Regions from separate parts of the Ruegeria sp. BE1 genome, predicted to be linked through region 3. Evidence: riboswitches for the same ligand, from Rfam matches in the RefSeq annotation. Region 3 holds a riboswitch; each other region holds the start of a gene.
The links. A riboswitch is a leader RNA that binds a small molecule or an ion and turns the genes downstream of it on or off. The one in region 3 is predicted to bind cobalamin.
Positions count from the first base shown of each region.

Region 1 (5,195 bases), on a different contig from region 3:
ATTGACCGACCCGTGCGTTGCCTCTTGTCCGCCCAGCAACAGGGCATGGCTGCAATGATCCAGAACCGAGGACAGATCATGCACGACCAACACCACTGCACGGCCTTCGTCGCGCCAACGGCGGATGATCTTCAAAAGATGCTCCTCGGTGGATTGGTCGACGGCGGCAAAGGGTTCGTCCAGCAGGATCAACGGGGCGTCCTGCATGATGACCCGCGCAAACAGCGCTCGCTGCAATTGGCCACCCGACAGCATATGCAGGGGGCGGTCCGCGATATCGAGAACACCGGCCTCATCCAAGGCGGCGGTCATCCGATCCCGCGCCGCGCTGTCCAGTCCGGACCGAAATCCAAACCCGCGCCACGCACCCATCGCGGCCAGATCCCGCACGCGTATGGGAAACCGCCGGTCGAATTCGGTCATCTGCGCCAGATAGCCAATTTCGCGCGGGCGTCCCTGCGGCCAGTGCAGACTGCCGGAAAGAGGGTCCATCAGGCCCAGCATCATTTTGACAAACGTACTCTTGCCAGAGCCATTGGCGCCCAGCACCGCAAGGGTGGTTCCGGCCTCAATATCCATCGAGAGGCGGCGAAACAGCGTCAGATCACTATATCCAAGCGTCAGGTCGCGCAGTTGCAGAACAGTTGTCATCAGATCACCGCGTAGATCGATAGCCACAACAGCGCCGACAGTGCCAATGCACCCGCAACCTGCGCTATCACACTATATTCAGTCAGGCACCGGCCCCACTTGGTCATGGCGCGCCTGATCATTGATGCGCACTCCAAGCAACGGCGCGCATAGGAAGGTCCACAGGAAAGGCGTCTACCCCGTGTGTCCCACCATATGGGACAGGAGATTTTTGTACTGACATAGGCCTCGGCTCCTCCGATTGGTCGGGGGGCAAGCAAGGACACGTCTTTTTACGGCATGGACCGTTTGAAACACTGTCTACTCCCTCTGGGACACCCCGCCCAGCTACGTTAAAATCGGATGGCAGGTCTCCTGACTTGCGGGTCAACGCTGTCCCGATCCTTCCCAGGCTTTGGCCCAGTGGACGATCTCGGGTCGCTTACCGCCTACAGTTGCGGGGGCAGTTACGGATTTGGCATGAAAAGCGCCGCACCGTATTCCCTTTTATCCCGTCCCGCAGATCGCGGTCAGGGAACCATCACGGCGACAAAACACAAACGGGGTTGATTCGACAAGAGATCACACTAGGACTTCACCATTTTGTGGCTGGGGCACGTTTTGTGCGAAAAAGAAATTTATCGGACCTTCACCCTATATATTGACAAGAAGTGGCAACCAAACTCTATATACAGTTGCTTCGGTTCTTTCGATTCCTGTCGAAAGCTAAGAGGGAAACCGGTGAAAAACCGGCGCTGCCCCCGCAACTGTAAGCGGATCGTTCGGCTGGACACGCCACTGAAAGCGTGCTTTTGGGAAGGCCAGTCCGAACCACGATCCGCAAGCCAGGAGACCTGCCGGGCGCAAATGATAACCACGAACGGAGGGTTCGGGGGCGTGTTCTGGGGCATTTTCCCCGCAGCGTCCTCGACTTTGATTAAAGGACAGAGGACGACATGAGCATTACCGTATATTCCAAACCCGCCTGCGTACAATGCACCGCAACCACCCGCGCGCTGGATGCAAAGGGCGTCGCCTATGATGTGGTCGATCTGACTCAGGACGATAGCGCCATGACCCACGTGACCGAGCTGGGCTATCGTCAGGCCCCCGTTGTGGTCGCTGGCAGCGCACATTGGTCGGGCTTTCGCCCCGACATGATCGCCCAGCTGGCCTGATCCATGACCGCGCCGATCCCGGCGCTGGTCTATTTCTCATCGAAATCCGGAAACACCCACCGCTTTGTGACGCGGCTGGGGCTGACCTCTTTCCGCATTCCGACCGGGATGGACCCGCTGCCTGACCCCAAAGGCCCCTATGTTCTGATCTGCCCGACCTATGCCGATGGCGAGGGGCGCGGGGCGGTTCCGAAACAGGTGATCCGGTTTCTGAACGACCCGGCCCGCCGCGCCGGGATCATCGGGGTGATCGGCGCTGGAAATCGCAACTTTGGTGCGACCTACGCCATGTCCGGTCGCATCATCGCCCAGAAATGCAACGTTCCGCTGCTCTATTCCTTCGAGCTGGCCGGCACTGACACCGACATCGCCCGCGTCCGCGCCGGGCTTGAAAAACTAGGGAGACACCAATGCTCGACAGCAGCGTAAATGAGCAGGACTATCACGCGCTGAACGCGATGCTGAACCTTTACGATGGTGAGGGGAAGATCAGGTTCGACGCAGACCGCATGGCCGCGCGGCAGTATTTCCTGCAGCATGTGAACCAGAACACCGTGTTCTTCCACTCGCTGGATGAAAAGCTGGGCTATCTGGTGTCCGAAGGCTATTACGAAGCGGCCGTTCTGGACCAGTATTCCAAGAACTTCATGCGTCAGATCTGGGATTCGGCCTATGCCAAGAAATTCCGGTTTCCGACCTTTCTGGGCGCGTTCAAGTATTACACCTCGTACACTCTGAAAACCCGCGACGGGCAACGGTATCTTGAGCGGTACGAAGACCGCGTTGTGATGACCGCACTGGCACTGGCGCGCGGGGATGAGGCGCTGGCCCTGTCCTTCATGGAGGAAATTCTGGATGGCCGGTTCCAACCCGCCACGCCAACCTTCCTGAACGCGGGCAAGGCGTCACGTGGTGAGCTGATCTCGTGCTTTCTGCTGCGGTTGGAAGACAACATGGAAAGCATCGGGCGCGGCATCAACTCGGCCCTGCAACTGTCCAAGCGCGGCGGCGGTGTGGCGCTGCTGCTGACCAATATCCGCGAGCATGGCGCACCGATCAAGGGGATCGAAAACCAGTCCTCGGGCGTGATCCCTGTGATGAAACTGTTGGAGGATAGCTTTTCCTACGCCAACCAACTGGGCGCGCGGCAAGGGGCTGGGGCCGTGTATATGAACGCGCACCACCCCGATATCATGCGGTTCCTCGACACCAAGCGCGAAAACGCGGATGAGAAAATCCGTATCAAGACCCTCAGCCTTGGCGTGGTCATCCCCGACATCACCTTTGAACTGGCGAAAAAGAACGCCGATATGTACCTGTTCTCACCGCATGACGTGGAAAAGGTCTATGGCGTGCCCTTCTCGGAAATCTCGGTCACCGAGAAATATCACGAGATGGTGGATGACAAACGCATCCGCAAATCCAAGGTCAACGCGCGCGAGTTCTTTCAGACCATTGCCGAGATTCAGTTCGAATCCGGCTATCCCTATGTGATGTTCGAGGACACGGTGAACCGGATGAACCCAATCGCGGGCCGGATCAACATGTCGAACCTGTGCTCGGAAATCCTGCAGGTGAATGAGGCGTCGGAATTCAATGATGACCTCAGCTATGCGCATCTGGGCACGGACATCTCGTGCAACCTCGGGTCGCTGAACATCGCCAAGACGATGGATGGCGGCGATCTGGGCCGCACTGTTGGCGCTGCGATCCGCGCACTGACGGCAGTGTCTGAGATGTCGGCGATTGACTCGGTCCCCTCCGTGCGTCGTGGCAATGATGAAAGCCACGCGATTGGTCTGGGGCAGATGAACCTGCACGGGTTTCTGGCGCGCGAACATATCCACTATGGCTCACCCGAAGGGGTTGAGTTCACCTCGGTCTATTTCGCCAGCGTGGCCTATCACGCGATCCGCACCTCTTGCGATCTGGCCAAGGAACGCAAAACGTCATTCAAGGGGTTTGAGGACTCCGACTATGCATCGGGCACATTCTTCGACAAATACACCACCCGCGATTGGCTGCCCGAAAACGACCGCGTAAAAGCGCTGTTTGATGGCATGACCCTGCCCACGCGTGATGACTGGGCGGCGCTGAAGGCCGATGTGATGAGGCACGGCCTCTATAACCGCAACCTTCAGGCGGTGCCGCCAACAGGGTCGATCAGCTATATCAACAACTCGACCTCTTCGATCCACCCGATCGTCTCCAAGATCGAAATCCGCAAAGAAGGCAAGATAGGCCGCGTTTATTACCCGGCAGCCTTCATGGACAACGACAACCTCGAATACTACCGCGATGCCTATGAGATCGGCCCCGAGGCCCTGATCGACACATACGCGGCGGCCACCGAACATGTGGATCAGGGCCTGTCGCTAACCCTGTTCTTCCCGGCCGAGGCCACGACCCGCGACATCAACCGCACGCAGATCTACGCGTGGAAGAAGGGCATCAAAACCATCTATTACGTGCGTCTGCGCCAAGAGGCCCTCGAAGGGACCGAGGTGCAGGGCTGCGTGTCCTGCAGTTTGTAAGGGGAACGAAAATGAAAGACATGATTCAAACCAAGATCCCCCGCGCGATCAACTGGAACCGTTTGGACGACGACAAAGACCTTGAGGTCTGGAACCGTCTGACCGTCAATTTCTGGCTGCCCGAAAAAGTGCCGCTGTCCAACGACATCCAAAGCTGGGCCACGCTGACCGACCATGAAAAGCAGCTGACCATCCGCGTTTTCACCGGCCTGACACTGCTGGACACGATCCAGAACACAGTCGGGGCCCCTGCCCTGATGCCGGACGCTGTGACCCCGCATGAAGAAGCCGTTCTGACCAACATCGCCTTTATGGAGGCGGTGCATGCACGCAGCTATTCCTCGATCTTTTCGACACTGTGTTCGACCAAAGAGATTGATGAGGCGTTCCGTTGGTCCGAGGAAAACCCGCATCTGCAGGCCAAGGCCGAGGCCATCCTGAACACCTATGCGCCAGGCAACGACCCGCTGAAACGCAAGATCGCGTCGGTGTTTTTGGAAAGTTTCCTTTTCTATTCCGGCTTTTATCTGCCGATGTACTGGTCCAGCCGCGCCAAGCTGACCAACACCGCCGACCTGATCCGCCTGATCATTCGCGATGAGGCCGTGCATGGGTACTACATTGGCTACAAGTTCCAGCGCGGCTACGAGAAACTGTCCGAGGCTGAACAACAGGAGCTGAAAGACTATGCCTTTGGCCTGATGTTCGAGCTTTATGGTATCGAAAACCAGTATACCGAAGAGCTCTATGACGAAATCGGCCTGACCGAGGACGTGAAGGTCTTCCTGCACTACAATGCCAACAAAGCGCTGCAAAACCTAGGGTTCGAGGCCCTGTTCCCGCCCGAGGTTTC
Region 1 is NZ_JBQFTY010000005.1:223,213-228,407, forward strand. Features, by position in the region: gene ACR0J5_RS15920 (metal ABC transporter ATP-binding protein) at 1-651, opposite strand, end outside; cobalamin riboswitch at 979-1,188, opposite strand; cobalamin riboswitch at 1,315-1,507, shown strand; gene nrdH (glutaredoxin-like protein NrdH) at 1,587-1,808, shown strand; gene nrdI (class Ib ribonucleoside-diphosphate reductase assembly flavoprotein NrdI) at 1,824-2,237, shown strand; gene nrdE (class 1b ribonucleoside-diphosphate reductase subunit alpha) at 2,219-4,342, shown strand; gene nrdF (class 1b ribonucleoside-diphosphate reductase subunit beta) at 4,354-5,195, shown strand, end outside.
Region 1: it holds a riboswitch for cobalamin, as region 3 does, so the genes downstream of both, nrdH (glutaredoxin-like protein NrdH) here and ACR0J5_RS10935 (DUF1636 family protein) in region 3, are expected to answer to the same signal.

Region 2 (5,195 bases), on a different contig from region 3:
TCAGGGCATCGCGGACGGCCTGCATAAAGGGTTCGGGACCGCAGCAATACACCTCACGTTCCAGATAATCCGGAGCCATCAGGCCCAGCATCAATTGGTTGAATTGGCCTTGATATCCAGTCCAGGGGCGGTAGGGGTCGGCCTCTTCCACAACGAATTTCAGATCCAGACCGGGCGTTCGGCTGGCCATCTGTTCCAGACGTTGGCGAAAGATGATCTCGGACGGGCGTTTGGCGCAGTTGATGAAAACGATGTCCAGATCGCGCCCTTCATCCCACATGCACGTGGTCATCGACATCATCGGCGTGATGCCCGAGCCTGCCGAGATGAACAGAAACTTGCGGGCCGGGCTTTCCACATTGGTGAACAGGCCAGCCGGACCGATGGCCCTGATTCCCATGCCCGGCTTCAGGTTGTCCAGCATCCAGCGCGTTCCAATGCTGTCGGGCTGCGCTTTGGCAGTAACCGTGACAGAGCGCGGCCGCGATGGAGAGGACGAGATCGTATAAGTGCGATGCACGACGCCTCCGGGCTGGTCGGGGGCTGGTATTTCCAGCGTCAGAAACTGGCCGGGATGATAGGCGAAAAACGCGCCTGACGGGGCCCGAAACGTAAAGCTGGCCGTATTGGGCGTTTCAGGCACGACCGAGACGCATTCCAGCATCTCACTATCCTGCCAGACCGGGGCCACTGTATTGAGGTCTTTCATCCCCGTTACTCCGCAGCCATGACGTCAGGGGCCACATGATTCGCCAGCGTGTTGCAATACCATTCAACAAACTGCAGCACCCCGGATTCCTGTATGCCTGAATAGGGTCCCGGCACGTAGGCCGGGCTGTTGATACCTAGCTGGTTGTCCTCGACCACCTGCCGGTCTTCGTCATTGGTGGCCATCCAAACCTCGGTCAGACGCTTTAGGTCATAGTCTGTGCCCTCGACGGCCTCTTTGTTGACCAGCCATTTGGTGGTGACTTCGGTCTCGGTTGGGCTGATCGGAGTAATACGGAAGACAATCGAATGATCGGCCAGGAAATGGTTCCATGTGCTGGGGTAATGAAACTTCAGCAGCGTCCCGGCATCGGCAAAGGGCGCGCGGCCCAAAAACCGGCGCACGGCGGATTTGCCGTCCATCGTATAGCTTTCCGCCCCTTCCTTAAGAGGCATCCGCGCCAGACGGTACTGGCCGTCATCATGCAGATAGAACTGCGAAGGCATGCCGGCCGCTTTGCACCGGTCGAAGTGGTCTTGCATGAAGGCGGGGGTTTCGCCGCCTTCGATCCCGGTTACAGAGGGGTCATCCGGGAAAGTCCGGCAGAGCGAAGGATGGTTGCCGCCACAGTGATAGCATTCACGGTTGTTTTCCCAGACAAGTTTCCAGTTGCCCTTTTCGACGATGGTGCTTTCAAACGCGATCTTGGCGTTGTTCAGGTCGTGGGGCTCAAGATAGGGGCGTGCGATATTGGCAAAGGTGTCAAAGTCGGGGGCCTCATCCGCAAGACAGATGTAGATAAGACCGGCCAGTTCGCGGCAATGCACGGTTTTCAACCCATGTTGTTTGGGATCGAAATCGGGGCCCATGTCCCGCGCCCAAAGAAGCGAACCATCCAACTCATAAGTCCATTGGTGATATGGGCATACGAGTTTCGGCGCATTGCCCTTTGCCGCCTTGCAAATAACCGAGCCGCGATGGCGGCAGGTGTTGTGAAAAGCCCGGATCTGATCGTCTGCGCCGCGCACGATAATCACGCGGTAGGCGCCCACGGTATAGGTAACGTAATCGCCCTTTTTCACCAATTCACAAGCGGGAATGGCAAACAGCCACTGGCGGTAATGTATGGCCTCAAGGTCGGTCCGAAAAACATCGGGGTCCGTGTAAAACGCCTGCTCCAGAGCATAGGCTGGGTTTCGACGTGTCAACAGGCTTTGAATGTTGCTCACTTCTGGCTCTCCTGCCGCGCCCCGCGGCATTGCTTGGGCAGATGACAAAGAAGACCAGCCCGGAGCCGCGCGAGGATCGCGTCCGGAACATGCGCCCCCACCGCCACCCGCGGTTTGACATATCTGCAAGGCTGGTTTCCGGACTTGGAAGGGGCTTTCACCCGGTTCGGCACCTTCCCGGGATCCTCGTCCCAGTGGTTCTTGCCGAGCCTGACCTTCGTTACCGTTGCGGGGGCAGTGGCGGAATTTCACCGACTTCCCAATTATCCACCGCCCGGGTCTCGGGCGGCAGCACCTCACACGCGCACCCTAGCCGGGGTCCTTCTGGCCGCTGGAAAAAATGCGACATTTTATGCTGAAAAACTGACACGATGATTTTTTGACGGCGCTGCACGGATATTGGGGCCGGGTTTCTCGGGCCTCAGGCCACCGAACCCCTGTGTCGCGCTTTGCCGCCGCTTGGGGCTATTGGGATTTCTCAACTTTATGTAAGATCCAATCCCTCACCCTTTGCGCATCATCCGAAAGGGGGGTCTTTTTGGACCAGACCAGATAAAATCCCTTACCCGTGGCCCATTGCCAATCGGCTTTTGCGGCAAGAAGCCCCTGTTTGACCAGCCTGTCCGTCAGGTGTTTCCATCCAAAGGCGAACCCTTCTCCGGCCATGGCGGCCTGAAGCACAAGAGCGTAATCATTCAGGCGAAGGCCTGTGTTCGGCACAGCGGTGCGGATTGAAAAATTCGCGAACCATTCGCTCCAGCTTGGGCGCTGCCGTATCGGTTCTTCCAGATGGATGAGCCGCTGGGTCAACAGGTTCGGAAGGCTGCGCAGATCGACCGCTGCTGCCATGACACGCGGCGATGCGACGGGATAGATCACCTCGGGCGCGATCAATGCACATTCGCAACCCGACCAGTCCCCATTGCCCAGCCGTATCGCAAGGCTTATGTTTTCGGCATCGATATCGGGTTCCCGGTCGCTGGATTGCAGGCGCAAATCAATGCCGGGATAGCGTTTCTGCAATTCCGCAAGGCGCGGCATAATCCAATAGTTATTAAACGCCGTAGATGCGCTGAGCGTCACATATCCCGTCTGGTTGAGTTGTTGAATGGATGTCACTGACAAAGACAGCTGCTCAAAGGCGCGCGTGACATCAGCCAAAAGCCGTTGTCCGGCGCTGGTCAGAACAACCTGACGATGGCTGCGGGTGAAAAGCGGCGTGCCCAACCCCTCTTCCAGGCGACGGATTGCGACGCTGACGGCGGGTTGCTGCACGTTCAGCTCCTCAGCGGCGCGCGTAAAGGATTGCAGGCGAGCGGCCGCCTCAAAGACGACAAGATGGCGGGGTGAGCCAAGGAGCTTCCAGAGTTCTTGCATAAATTGCTTTTATGCTAACCATTCAAATTTACAAGCGTCACAACCCGGCCCTCAATCGTTAAAGTCGCGCGAAAAAATGGAGTAGCTCACAATGGCTCGGCGCGCGCGTCAATCCCGTTCCCGCGGTTCAGAGGCCGGTTCAGTTCCGGCATCCCCCTATATCCAGCGACGCTTGGCGTTTTTTGATCCTTTGAATGAAGAGGATCTGCAGCGCCTTGAGGCACAGGTCGACTGGATTTTCGAAGAGGTCGGGATTGCGTTTCGCGACGACCCAGAGGCACTGGAGTTATGGCGCCGCGAGGGCGCACGAATCGAAGGCGATCTAGTTCGCGCCGATGCCCAGTGGATTCGCAGCCTGTGCGCCAAGGCCCCCAAAAGCTTTACTCAGGTCGCCCGCAATCCCGAACGCTCGGTCGTCATTGGCGACGGCAATCAGGTGTTCGCCCCGGTCTATGGTGCGCCCTTCGTGCGTGATCTGGAAGGCGGCCGCCGCTATGGCGATATCGAGTCTTTTGAGAAGCTGGTCAAACTGACCTACATGCACCCGAACCTGCACCACGGTGGCTTTGTCACCTGCGAACCCTGTGACGTGCCGGTCAGCAAACGCCATTTGGACATGATGTTCGCCCACATGACGCTCAGCGACAAACCGCATCTGGGTGCCATCACCGAGATGAGCCGCGCGCAGGACAGTGTCGACATGGCCGAGATTGTCTTTGGCGCGGATTTCATGGAAGACAACTGCGTCATCATGGGCAACGTGAACACCAACTCTCCGTTGTTGGTGGACCGCGTGGTGACGGAATCGGCGCGGGTGTATTCGTCGCGCGGTCAGGGTCTGATCGTGGTGCCGTTCATTCTGTCCGGTGCGATGGGTCCAGTCAGCACCGCCGCCAGCGTCGCACAGGCGATGGCCGAGGCGATGATGGTCTGCGCCTATGTGCAACTGCTGCGCCCCGGTGCGCCCTTTGTTCTGGGCAACTTCCTGTCGTCCATGTCGCTGAAGTCCGGCGCACCGACCTTTGGTATGCCCGAGCCGGTGATCTCGAACTACGCCATCGGCCAGCTGGCCCGCCGCGCCGGTCTGCCCCTGCGCTGCGGCGGCTCGCTGACCGCCTCCAAGATCGAGGATGCGCAAGCCGCCTACGAATCCGCCGACTCGATGCATTCGACCATGCTGGCAGGTGCCAATTTCGTTCTGCACTCGGCCGGTTGGCTCGAAGGGGGCCTGTGCACCGGCTTTGAAAAGCTGATCATGGATGCCGACCGTTTGGGGTCCTACCAGAAAGTGCTCAGCCAGGGGCTGGACACAAGCGAAGATGCATTTGCCCGCGACGCCTACGGCGAGGTGGATGCAGGTGGTCACTTCCTGGGCTGCGCCCACACCATGCGCAATTATCAAACTGCGTTCTATGAACCCAAGCTAAGCGACAGCGAGAATGTCGAGAGCTGGGAAGAAGGCGGCTCCAAGGACATGCGCCGCCGCGCCTATGAGCGCTGGAACCAGATGCTGAACGAATACCAACCGCCCGCTATGGACGAGGCCAAGAAAGAAGAACTGGCCGCCTATGTCGCCAAACGCAAAGAAGAAATCCCGGACGCCTGGTACTAGAACCGGGATTCCTTCATCTGTCCAAAAATATCCTCGGGGGTGAATTGAGCCGCAGGCTCAAGAGGGGGCAGACAGCCCCCTTCCCCCAACCACAAGAAAAGACACAGGACCCTCTTATGCCCGAGATTCAAAAAGACGAAACCACATCTGGCAAACAACTGCCCTCCCACGCCAAGGTCGTCGTCATCGGCGGCGGCGTTGTGGGCTGTTCGATCCTTTTCCACCTGGCCAAATTCGGCTGGAAAGACGTTGTTCTGCTGGAACGCGA
Region 2 is NZ_JBQFTY010000005.1:267,913-273,107, reverse strand. Features, by position in the region: gene ACR0J5_RS16130 (FAD-binding oxidoreductase) at 1-709, opposite strand, end outside; gene ACR0J5_RS16125 (aromatic ring-hydroxylating oxygenase subunit alpha) at 715-1,968, opposite strand; cobalamin riboswitch at 2,051-2,252, opposite strand; gene ACR0J5_RS16120 (LysR substrate-binding domain-containing protein) at 2,404-3,315, opposite strand; gene ACR0J5_RS16115 (trimethylamine methyltransferase family protein) at 3,407-4,927, shown strand; gene ACR0J5_RS16110 (GcvT family protein) at 5,044-5,195, shown strand, end outside.
Region 2: it holds a riboswitch for cobalamin, as region 3 does, so the genes downstream of both, ACR0J5_RS16125 (aromatic ring-hydroxylating oxygenase subunit alpha) here and ACR0J5_RS10935 (DUF1636 family protein) in region 3, are expected to answer to the same signal.

Region 3 (5,195 bases):
AGAACATGCTGAACCGCAACCCCTGCACCGGGACACCCAGGGTCGAAGCGGTCAGATCCCCGGTCAACAGCGCATCCAGCCAGCGGTTGCGGTACAGCGAATAGGACAGGATCAGGACCAGACCGGCGCAGACCAGGGGAAACGTCTCCCACCGGGCCAGGCCCAGACCGCCCAGCATCCAGAAAATCACCGAATGCGCGGCGCGGCTGTCGCCTGCGAAGATCAGGTAATTGGTGATGGCCGAGAACAGAAAAGACACCGCCAGCCCGGCCAGAATCAGCTTTTCAGGCGCGCTTGTGCGCAAGCCATGCACCAGCGCCAGCACGATCCCAGAGGCCACAAGCCCGCCGCAAAACGCCGCCAGCGGTAAGGTCCAGAACCCCAGTATGTCTCCGGTCACAGTGATCACGAACACCGCCCCCGCCGCCGCGCCTGAGGACAGGCCAAACAGAAACGGGTCAGCCAGATCGTTGCGCGTGGTGGTTTGCAGGACGACGCCGACAATGCCCAACCCGGCGCCGATGACCGCCGCGAACAGGGCGCGGGGCAGGCGCAGGTCAAAGACGATGCGATGCAGCGGGGACATATCCCCATCCGTCAGGCCGGTGCCCAGCAAGACCGCCTGCAACGCATCCGAGGCGGGGATGGGCGTGGTGCCGTAGACCGTGGAAATCAGCAAGAGGGCGGCCAGAATGACCGCCCCCAGCACGAGCATAACGCCCAATCGGGTCATATCAGTTGAGGCCCGGGTGCATTGCCTTGGCCATTTTCGAGATCGCCTCGATATTTGCCGGTCCGGGGGTCAGTTCCTCGTACCGCAGGCCGATCCAGCGTTCGTTCTTGACCGCGTCAGTCTGCGACATCACCGGATGTTCCTGCAGGAACTTGAACGTATCCGCCGCGCCATTGCCGGTCTGATAGTCCAGCAGCACCAGGAATTCCGGGTTCGCGGCGGCCACGGCCTCCCACGAGGTGCGGCCCCAGCTGGTGTCCATGTCATGGGTGACATTCTCACCACCCGCAGCTGCAATCATCGCGTCGGGGATGGCGAATTTGCCAGCGGTAAAGGGCGCATCTGCCGGGCCGTCCAGCAGGAAAACGCGGGGTTTGGCGACATCGGCGGTTTGCGATTGAATCGCGGCCAGTTCCTCTTTCCAGCCAGCGACCAGCGCCTCGGCCTTGTCTTCGACATGCATGACGGTGCCCAGACGCAGAACGTCGTCAAACAGCAGGTCCATGCTGGCCTCGGGGCGGTCCTTGTCCAGATGCACGCAGCTTTCCGTCAGGATCATGGTCTTGATGTCAAAGGGTGCAAGCGTGTCGGGGGTCACGTCACCGCCCGGCTTCATGCCGTAGTACCAACCGGCAAAGAACAGATCGGGCTCTACCGCGACCAGGTTTTCAACGGTCGGGTATTTCGGGGCCAGCTCAGGGATGTCACCGCGCAGAGTGTCAAACTCGGGGCTGGTTTTGTACCAGCCGGTGATGCCGGTCAGGCCCACGATCTTGTCCTGCAGACCCAGCGCAAAGGCCATGTCGGTCATGTTCATGTCATGCACGACCAGACGCTCGGGCTGGGTTTCAAAGACCAGCGGTTCGCCGCAATTGTCGACCGTGACCTCATGTGCCGAGGCACCGCCCGCAATGGCAGCCACCATAGCCGCAGACCAGAGATGTTTCATATAGAATAGTTCCTTGGGTTAAGTTGAAATGGGTGTTCTTCGGATATCCAGCGCCGGGATCATCCGGCCTTCGTGCTGAAAGCACAGGTAATCCACGCCAAACGTGTCGCGGACCTTATCTGCGGTCAGCACCTCGGCGACGGTTCCGAAACTAGTCAGGCGTGTGGATTTCATCAGCGCCACATGGGACGCAAATTCGGGGATCATGACCAGATCGTGGACGATCATCACCACCGTGATCCCCAGCTCGGCCACCAGCGACAGCATCCGTCCCTTGGCGTCCGGGTCCAGATGGTTGGTGGGTTCGTCCAGAAACAGCAGGGACGGATTCTGGGCCAGCGCGCGGGCGATATGCGCCCGCTGACGCTCACCCCCGGACAGTTGCGCCATGCGCTTGCCCGCCAGAGCGCCAAGATGGGTCAGGTCGAGTATCCGGTCCAGTTCAGCCGCGTGTTCAGCCGCAGACCGGTCGGCCCGGATCGGGATCTGGCCAAGGGCCACATAGTCGCGCAGTTCCAGCCGTCCGTCGGGGTATTCCTGCTGGCTGACAACGGCGATCATGCGGGCGCGTTCGGTGGCCGACATCTGTTTCAGGCTGCGCCCGCCGACGCGCACATCGCCCAGAACCAGATCAGCCGCACCGCATAGCAGGTTCAGCAGCGTTGTCTTGCCTGCCCCATTGGGCCCCGCAATGGCCAGAATTGCCCCTTTGTCCAATTCGAACGAGACGCCCTGAAGCAGGACATCCCCGTTCAGGGCGTAATACTCCAGGTCTTCAGCAACCAAAAAGGGAGGGTGAGTCATGGTCGCCCTCCAAACTCCAGTCGCGGCATGCGGGACAGCGTCTTGGTATAAAGCGCCCGAGGCCGGTCCGTTGCGCTGGTCCAGCCATCAACGCTTTGCTGGTATTGATGGGCAAAGGTGGCCAGCGCGTCGATGTCGCGCTGCGTGCGGATGTCGCCGAACAGGTATTGCGCCTTGCCCACCGCCTGAAACCCAACCGTTATTGGCCGGGCACAGCCTGCCATACAGTCCACGGTGCGCACCGCAAACCCCACAGGCAGCTTATCTGCAAGCGCTGTTTGAATGGCCTCTGCGCTCAGTTCACCTTTGCAGGTCGTGCAGATCAGAATGACATGATCAGATTTTTCCGACATCCTCAGGCCCGCCCGTCAACAGCGGCCACAGAGTGTATCGATCGTCGAAACACGCGCCAGTCGTGTCATCATAGCCTCCTTCCAGGACGCCCCGCCCCGGGTTGGTTGAACATATGATGGCAGGTCTCCTGACTTGCGGGTCGTGGCTTTGCCATCCTTCCCAGCCGCCGGGCCAGTGGATATTTGGCATTGCTCACCGCTTACAGTTGCGGGGGCAGTTACGGATTTGGTGCCAGATGGCAAACCGCACCGTATTCCCTTTCTCTTCCCCTTGCGGGGAACCATCGTCAGATGGACTGCCCCAGTTCCTGCGATGGGTCAATGATAAAGTTCTCAGTTTGACAGTTTCCGGAGTGGGCGGGCGCAGATAAACTCTGCGCGTGCCCGCGGAAAGAGGCTGGAATGATCCCGTCTGATCGGTACAGTCGGGACATGCGCAATTGGGTTCACATTCTGGCCTTGTTGGCCCTGGGCTGGTTCGGCACTGCGGCCGCATCGGGCCAGGTGTTGGATTGGTCTGAACTGCCAGATCCCGCTGCCCAGAATTACGAGGACCCGTTTCGCGCCCTCACGCCCGAACAGTTCGATGATGTCATCTTTGCCCTGCGCCTGCGGGGCAGGTTGCAACAGGGTGCAGGCAGCGACGAAGAGCGCCGGAAATGGCAGATGCTTTTAACAGAAACCGAGGCCGCCCTGACCGCCGATGAAATTGATGTGGATTGGCTGCTGGATCAGGTGCAGGCGGTCACGCAGCGCCGGGATCATGCAGGATCTGCGGGCAATCCCGATCTTGATGGCCAGACCGTCACGCTGATGGGGTTTGCCATCCCTGCGCCGCCGGATGCAGATGGGCAGAGTGTCGTCTATCTGGTGCCGCAAAGCGGGATGTGCAGTCATCTGCCCGCGCCGCTGCCCAATCAGATGATCCGGGTCCGGTTGAATGTCGACTGGACGCCCAGCCATGTCCATCAGCCCGTTCGGTTGACCGGAACGCTCAGCATTGATCCGTCCGCGCAAAACGTGATGGTTGTTGACGGGATCATGCCCATGCGCGCGACGTTCCTGCTGGAGTCCGATCACGTCGAAACCCTGACCGTGCAGGAGGAGCAGTTGAACTGGACCCAAAGCACCAAGGATCACTTCCGCAAGGCAAACCGGCGCAAAAGTGGTGGCGCGCAAACTGCGGACTAAGGGTTGCGTCCCAGCGTTTTGTTTATTTGACAAAGCCCCGCGCGCCGTTACCCTGAGACATCTTTTTCGTGTATGAGTAACGTGGTTCGCGCCTCGCCCGAGGCCGTGGTTGAACAGATGAAACGCATTGACCTTGCACAGGTTGCGTCCCGGCATTGGGATGTTGTGATCGTTGGCAGCAGCTTTGCGGCAATGTTCTTTGCGCATGGTTTACCGCCCGATCTGGATGTGCTGATCGTCGAACAAGGCGGCATGCGCCCCCATGATGCGCAGCTGCGCGATGGCTGGCGACCGGGCGAGCCGATCACACAGCGCAACACATCCGGTTTGCGCAAGGACTGGCTGAGCTTTATCACTTTTGGCGGAAACTCGAATTTTTGGTGGGGGGATACGCCTCGGTTCCATCCTGATGATTTCCGTTTGCGCAGCCGGTTTGGTGTCGGGATGGACTGGCCCTTTGGGTATGAGGACATGGTCCCGTATTATGAACGTGCCGAAACCCTGATGGAGATCGCAGGCGGCGGGTCTGACCATATTCTGCCGCGCGACAAACCCTTTCCGCATCCTCACCACATACTATCGCGCGCCGATCAGGTGCTGCAGGCCCATAGCAATGCGTGGGTGCCGCTTCCGACCGCGCGGGCAAACGGGGGGACGCGCCCGACATGTTGTGCAAATGGCGTCTGCGGCATTTGCCCCATCGATGCAAAATTCACGATCCTCAACGGGTTTGAGCATCTTGCGCATCCCCGCGCCCATTATGTGCTTGAGACCGAGTTCCGAGAGATTGTCCTTCAGGGTGGGCAGGCCACCCATGGGGTGCTGCGCGGCCCGGATGGTAAGGACATCCAGGTTCAGGCCAGTGTCTTTGGGCTGGGGGCCAATGCCATTTTCAACGCGGCAATTCTGTTGCGGTCCGGTGTGACGTCTCCGGCGCTGGGCCGGTATCTGAACGAAGAGGCCTCGCAAACCGTTGTGATCGATACGGCTACGCTGAAAAACTATTTTGGCGGAACGTCCGAGACGAGCCACGGCTATCACTTTTATCACGGTATCGACCGCTCCGAGGCGGCGGCAGTGCTGATCGAAAGCTCGAACGCGCCCGCCAATATCCGTGAGGAACCGGGTAAATGGACCAACCGTCTGGTCCTGACCCTTGTGGCCG
Region 3 is NZ_JBQFTY010000003.1:160,920-166,114, forward strand. Features, by position in the region: gene ACR0J5_RS10920 (FecCD family ABC transporter permease) at 1-733, opposite strand, end outside; gene ACR0J5_RS10925 (ABC transporter substrate-binding protein) at 735-1,682, opposite strand; gene ACR0J5_RS10930 (ABC transporter ATP-binding protein) at 1,701-2,486, opposite strand; gene ACR0J5_RS10935 (DUF1636 family protein) at 2,483-2,839, opposite strand; cobalamin riboswitch at 2,941-3,140, opposite strand; gene ACR0J5_RS10940 (DUF3299 domain-containing protein) at 3,242-4,030, shown strand; gene ACR0J5_RS10945 (GMC oxidoreductase) at 4,103-5,195, shown strand, end outside.